2 linked regions of the Fodinicurvata sp. EGI_FJ10296 genome follow. The protein of the gene in region 2 interacts with the protein of the main gene of each other region in a pairwise test. Links are inferred from orthologs where the notes say so. Each region holds a gene or a part of one and is shown on either strand. Other genes may lie near its edges. The genes, in order: ptsN and trkA.

The links.
Region 1: the proteins of trkA (region 2) and ptsN interact in binary tests that used the Escherichia coli proteins (3 or more experiments, as listed by UniProt). The link is inferred for Fodinicurvata sp. EGI_FJ10296 from one-to-one orthologs.

Annotation. Positions count from the first base shown.
Region 1 is NZ_JBFCVL010000003.1:232,917-236,094, reverse strand. The notes cover bases 120-2,973. They hold ptsN (PTS IIA-like nitrogen regulatory protein PtsN), read right to left. Parts: upstream 1,849-2,973; coding sequence 1,390-1,848; downstream 120-1,389. Other genes in these bases: rpoN (RNA polymerase factor sigma-54), read right to left, coding at 2,757-2,973; raiA (ribosome-associated translation inhibitor RaiA), read right to left, coding at 1,880-2,485; ABZ728_RS07300 (DUF1150 family protein), read left to right, coding at 713-946; ABZ728_RS07305 (Hsp20 family protein), read left to right, coding at 138-650. Outside these bases: more of rpoN, read right to left, coding at 2,974-3,178. UniProt on the Escherichia coli protein: Seems to have a role in regulating nitrogen assimilation.
Region 2 is NZ_JBFCVL010000005.1:80,194-83,435, forward strand. The notes cover bases 42-2,959. They hold trkA (Trk system potassium transporter TrkA), read left to right. Parts: upstream 42-769; coding sequence 770-2,149; downstream 2,150-2,959. Other genes in these bases: ABZ728_RS11725 (sigma-54 dependent transcriptional regulator), read left to right, coding at 42-717; ABZ728_RS11735 (D-amino-acid transaminase), read left to right, coding at 2,239-2,959. Also shown: more of ABZ728_RS11725, read left to right, coding at 1-41; more of ABZ728_RS11735, read left to right, coding at 2,960-3,120. UniProt on the Escherichia coli protein: Part of the constitutive potassium transport systems TrkG and TrkH. May regulate the transport activity of TrkG and TrkH systems. Binds to NAD(+) and NADH.

The sequences.
Region 1 (3,178 bases), on a different replicon or contig from region 2:
TTGATGACGAAGATCCGTCGGTCGTGCCACCTTGGGCGGCGACGGTCAGGTACGGGCGCAGGTTCGTTCAGCGCGTCGGGTGGATTTTCCGCCGGCGGCTTCGGACCGGCTACTCGCTCGACAGAGGAGAGAGCGCCGTGAACAGGATTTCGGTATTCAACAGCCCCCTGATGGTGGGGTTCGAGCAGTTCGAGCGGGCCCTTGATCGTGTGGCGAAATCGTCGTCGGACGGATACCCGCCTTATAACATCGAACGGCTTGATGACGACCATTTGCGCATCGTGCTGGCCGTGGCGGGCTTCCGGAAAGATGAGATACAGGTTCAGGTAAACGCGAACCAGTTGGGCATCCGCGGACGTCAGATCGATGAGTCGTCAACCAGGGTATTCCTTCATCGCGGCATTGCCGCTCGTCAGTTCCAGAAGTCGTTCGTCCTGGCCGAGGGCCTGGAGGTGGTCGGCGCGGTGCTGGCAGATGGACTGTTGTCGATAGATCTCAAACGTCCGGAACCCGAGGATTCGGTTCGGACGATTCCGATCGAAGTGCCCGAGGCCTCTCCGGAATCCGCGATTGCCGAGACATTCCTCAACGGGAACGGGACTGGCCTTAACGGGAACGGGACTGGCAACGGACCGGGGGCGGCAGAGTGACGACTGCGGCAGATTTCGCTACAATCAGATCGACAGTGCAAGATTTTAGTGCGGAGGCAGATATGCAATCCCAGGATGTGAAGACGACGATGGAACTGAGCCGGCATATGTCGCCGACGGATTTCGCGGCTTATGGCACGCAGGAAATCGCCTATGTGAAGACCATCGATCAGGAGGGCTCAACAGCCTTCGCCGTGCATGCCGCGGATGGCACGCAGCTGACCGTGATGACGGAACGCGATCAGGCTTTCGCCGTGATTCGCCAAAACGATCTGGAGCCGGTCAGCGCCCATTGACGAGGAGCCTGTTTGACGCTGGCACCACAGGGCGGGTGGACGCAGTTCGTCCGTGACCCATTGGTGGCAGCGTCAGCAGTCGCAAAATACGGGAGCCGGTTGACCGTCTCGATTGCATCAGAAAAAGCCGCCCGATAAACATTCGGCGGCTTTTTTCCTATGTAACCCTTCCCATCCTCCACCCTGATCGTCCCCGACATCCATCGGGGACCCCCGAGCCGGATGCACCCGGTTCGAGTGTCACGACTGAGAGTTGCTCCACGAGGTCCCGGATCGCCAACGCGTCACTTCGTGTCGCGCTGCGCCCGGGACGATCAGGGTGTGGAACTCACCATTTCCGCTATCGATCTCATTGTGTGAATACCGTAGCGATCAAGTCGGGCGCGATGAGGAATGACGATGCGCTCCCTGGACGGCGGCGGCCGTGCCGGAGGGTCTGGCGGTCAGGCCGCGCTGGCGTCGAGTTGGGACGCGATCACGGCAAAAATCGCATCGCTCGTCTCGCAGCCCCGCAGTTTCTGGCACAAGGCGGGGTCCCGCAACAGGCGCGAGACCTTGGCGAGGGCTTTGAGGTGATCGGCGCCGGCTTTTTCAGGCGCCAGCAGCATGAAAATCAGATCGACCGGAGCGTCGTCCACAGCGTCGAAGTCGATCGGCTTTTCAAGCTTGGCAACAAATCCGTGAACACTGGTCAGTTGCGGCAGTTTGCCGTGCGGTATCGCGACACCGCGGCCGACACCCGTGGTGCCCAGTTTTTCGCGGTCCAGCAGGACGTCGAAAATGGCCCGTTCACGCAGCCCCGTTACAGTGGCGGCGTGCCGGGCCAATTCCTGCAATACCTGCTTCTTGCTGGTACCCCTCAGGACCGGGATGATGCTGGCCGGCGTTACGAAGTCCACCATAACGGCGATCCTTTCGTGGGGGACCGACTGATCACTTTGCTGCAGTCTCGGTGTCTTGCGAGCCTGAGACCTGAGGATCGACCCAACCGATATTCCCGTCCGGCCGACGATAGACCATATTCAGGTTTCCCTGTTTGGGATTGCGGAACATCAGAGCCGGCAGGTCAGCCAGGTCGAGGCGCATGACGGCCTGCGGGACGGTCAGGGTTTCGATATCCGTCGGCGTCTCGGCCACGATGACCGGATGATCCGGTTCGTTGTAGTCATCGCTTTCGGCCTCGGGCTCTGCCTCGAGGACATAGGCGTGGGCTGCCATGACCTCGCCCGTCGAACCAACGTCCCGGTGGTGATCGCGCAGCCGGCGCTTGTAGCGGCGCAGCCGCTTGGCGATCTTCTCGACGGCCTTGTCGCATGCGGCATAGGGAGCGTCGGCTTCGGCCTGCGCATTCATATGAATGTCGCGGCCGACATGCACAGCAATATCGGTCCGATAGAGATGGGCCGTCTTGGTGAAAACGACGGACGCCTGTATCGGATTGGAGAAATATTTCTCCGTAATCTCGGTGAGCTCAGTTTCCACATGTGTGCGGAGAGCATCGCCTACATCGAGCTGTTTGCCCTTGACCGTAAGCTGCATGGTCGTACTTCCAGAAGTGATGGATGAGGACGGAAGCTGTAGCGTCTTCGGTGGCCCCAGTCTCGCGGGCCGGGACCATAGGGACGCTGCCAGATCATTGTCAAGCGCGGGCGCGGCGGGGCACGGCGCCTCCTGTTCGCAGTGACGAAAACGGCATCGCCGCTCGTGTACCTTTCGCCCGGCTCGAAGAGCCGATCCGGGCCCGGTTCGCACAGGGTAAACCCAAATCGTCGGCAGGCAAACGCAAACCGGCCTGCCATCATGGCTGCCATCAAGGTCGTATCCCCTTTTCGCGGCGCCTCTGGACCGATGACGGTATGCGAAGCGCTTCGCGATACTTTGCTATCGTTCGACGGGCGATGTCGACACCGTCTGCCCGAAGAATTTCGACGATTCGATCATCCGACAGCACCGTATCGCTCGTTTCGGCGTCGACGAGTGCCTTGATCCGCGATCTTACGGCCTCGGCCGAATGAGCCACGCCGCCATCCGCACCCTGGATGGAGGAGGTAAAGAAATATTTCAGCTCGAAGACGCCGCGCGGCGTCGCCATGAACTTGTTGGAGGTCACGCGGCTGACCGTGCTTTCGTGCATGCCGATCGCATCGGCGATGTCTTTGAGCACCAGAGGCTTCAGCGCCCGAACGCCGCTTTCGAAAAAGGGCGATTGCTGACGGATGATTTCGCCGGCAA
Region 2 (3,242 bases):
GATATGCCGCTGGTGACGCAGGGCAAGATCGTCAGAATGCTGCAGGAGCGGAGTTTCACGCGGGTAGGCGGCATTCAGACTGTCGAGGTCGATGTCCGTGTAATCGCGTCCTCGAACAGGGACCTTGTCGAAGCGATCAAGGACGGCACATTCCGCGAGGATCTGTACTATCGGCTAAACGTCGTGCCCATTCATGTCCCGCCGCTTGTCGACCGCAAGGAAGACATCCCGTCGCTTGCCCGGCATTTCATGGCGCGCAACGCCGAGATGCAGGGACTGCCGCCACGCGACATCGGCGAAGACGCAATGGCCGCGCTCAGGTCCTACGACTGGCCCGGCAATGTCCGCCAGTTGCGCAATGTCATGGATTGGCTGCTGATCATGGCGGGGCCGGAGGGGTCCGGGGCGATCAGGGCCGACATGCTGCCGCCGGAAATCGGCGCAATCGCACCCGACGTCCTGAAATGGGAGAAGGGAGGCGAAATCATGGGGTTGGCGCTGCGCGAAGCCCGGGAAGTGTTCGAGCGCGAATACCTTCTGGCCCAGATAACGCGCTTCAATGGCAATGTCAGCCGGACGGCTGAATTCGTCGGAATGGAGCGTTCCGCCCTGCATCGCAAACTGAAAAGTCTTGGCGTCAACCCGGCAACGGTGTCGACCGCGGCGCCCGGCACCATTCCGCCGGCTCTGTCGGATCAGTCCGACGAACGGGTCTGACAGCGCTCGTGACCGATGTGCCGACCAGAAACACACCCAAAGGTATTGACCCATGAAGGTCGTCATCTGCGGCGCCGGGCAGGTCGGCGCCAATATCGCCCGGTATCTTGCCACCGAGAACAACGACGTCACGGTCATCGACCGTGAGTCGCGGCTGACCAAGAAAATCTCGGACACGCTGGACGTACAGGCACTCGTTGGTCATGCCTCAAGCCCCACCATTCTGGAACAGGCAGGTGCGGCCGACGCGGATCTGCTCGTCGCGGTAACACAGAGCGACGAGGTCAATATGGTCGCCTGTCAGGTGGCGCATTCGCTGTTCAGCGTGCCAACCAAGATCGCGCGGATTCGCAATCAGTCTTATCTGCGGCCGATCTGGGCCGATCTTTTCAGCCGCGAGAATATTCCGATCGATCATGTGATCTCGCCGGAGATCGAGGTCGCCCGCGCGATCGCGAGACGCCTTCAGGTACCCGGAGCCTTCGAGATGATCCCCCTGGCCGACGGTATGGTACGGGTTCTCGGCGTCCTTTGTGCCGACGATTGTCCCATCATCAACACGCCGCTTCGCCAGTTGACCAGCCTGTTTCCGGATCTGAACATAGAGGTCGTGGCGATCGTTCGTGGGAATCGCCCCATCATACCCGATGCCAATGACCAGATGTTTCCGGGTGATGAAGTCTATTTCGTCGCCGACTCCCGTCATGTTGGCAGAGCGATGGCCGCTTTCGGGCACGAGGAGTCGGAAGCCCGGCGGATCGTGATCATCGGGGGCGGCAATGTCGGCTTGTTCCTGGCGCAAGAGATCGAGGCGAATTACCCCGGGGTCACGGCGCGTATCGTCGAGGAGAACGAGGATCGTGCGGCCTACATTGCCCAAACGCTGTCCCGAACGCTCGTCCTGACCGGCGACGGTCTCGACACGGAACTGCTTGAGGAAGCGAATATCGGTGTCACCGAGACCGTGGTGGCGGTTACCAACGACGACGAAGTCAATATTCTCGCCTCACTGCTTGCAAAGAAGCACGGTAGCCAGCGCGCGGTCACACTCGTGAACAATACCGACGTTTACGGGTCGCTGATCACCGGACTGGGGGTGGACGCCGTTGTCAGTCCCCGGGCGATAACGGCATCGGGCATTCTGCAGCACGTAAGGCGGGGCCGGATCAAAGCTGTTCACTCGCTGCGCGACGGTTTCGCCGAGATCATAGAGGCTGAAGCCCTGGACACATCCAGCCTGGTGAACATGCCGATCAAGGACATCAGGCTGCCGGTGGGCGTTATCATCGGCGCTGTGGTTCGCGGCGACGACGTGATCATCGCCAGGCCGAAGACCGTCATCAGGCCCCATGACCGCGTGATCCTGCTTTCCGCCAGCGCCTCGGTGAAAAAAATCGAGAAGATGTTCGCTGTACGACTGGAATTCTTCTGATAACTCCGGCTACACAGTGCGCTCAAGACTGCGCCTTTCGACACGGCTTGCGCCGTGAACCGTCCCGCCAAAGGGGAGCTTCGACGAAGATGCCACGTTTCGCTTACGTCAATGGCCGCTATGTTCCGCACGGCGACGCCGCCGTCCACATCGAGGACCGGGGTTTTCAGTTCGCCGACGGCGTCTACGAGGTGGTGAGCATTCATCGGGGCCGTCTTGTCGACGAAGCAGGACACCTGGATCGGCTGGAGCGGTCGTTGAATGAACTGCGCCTCCAGGCGCCGATGACACGCCGGGCGCTCGCGCTGGTCATGCGTGAACTGATCCGCCGCAATCGTCTGCACAACGGGCTGATATATCTGCAGATTACCCGCGGAGTCGCACCAAGGGACTTCAAATTCCCCAAGGGGGTCGCCCCGACGCTCGTCATGACGACGAAACGCAACGCGCGGGCGCCTGCCGCCACTCTGCGCGACGACGAAGGCGTCAGCGTCGTCTCGATTCCCGACATTCGCTGGAAACGCCGCGACATCAAGACGGTCGCGTTGCTGCCTCAGGCACTGGGCAAGCAACAGGCCGCCGACGCCGGGGCCTTCGAGGCCTGGCAGGTCGATGACGACGGGAATGTCACCGAAGGGTGTTCTTCCAACGCCTGGATCGTCACCAAGGACGGTGTTCTGGTGACCAGACCGGCCACCAATGACATCCTCAACGGCATCACTCGGCGTTCGGTCCTGGCGATCGCGGCCCGAGAGGGATACGAATTCCAGGAGCGCCCCTTTTCCGTGGCCGAGGCTCAGGAAGCACGGGAGGCATTCCTTACCAGTGCAACGACCTATGTCACCCCGATCACGCGCATTGACGGGCAACCCGTTGCCAACGGCCATCCAGGTTCGCTGTCGTCCGCCCTGCGCGGACACTATGTCGCATTCGCGGAATCCGACCGCGCGGAGCTTTATATTGCCGGGTAGGGCAAATTGAAGCGGACCGACGCCGGATAGGCCCAGAGCCTGACGCTGTCCTTCTTCGGCGGCTGACGTTAACGCCGGGGCTTTAGCCCCTTGGCGTCGGGTTCGCCCGTCACCATATCGCT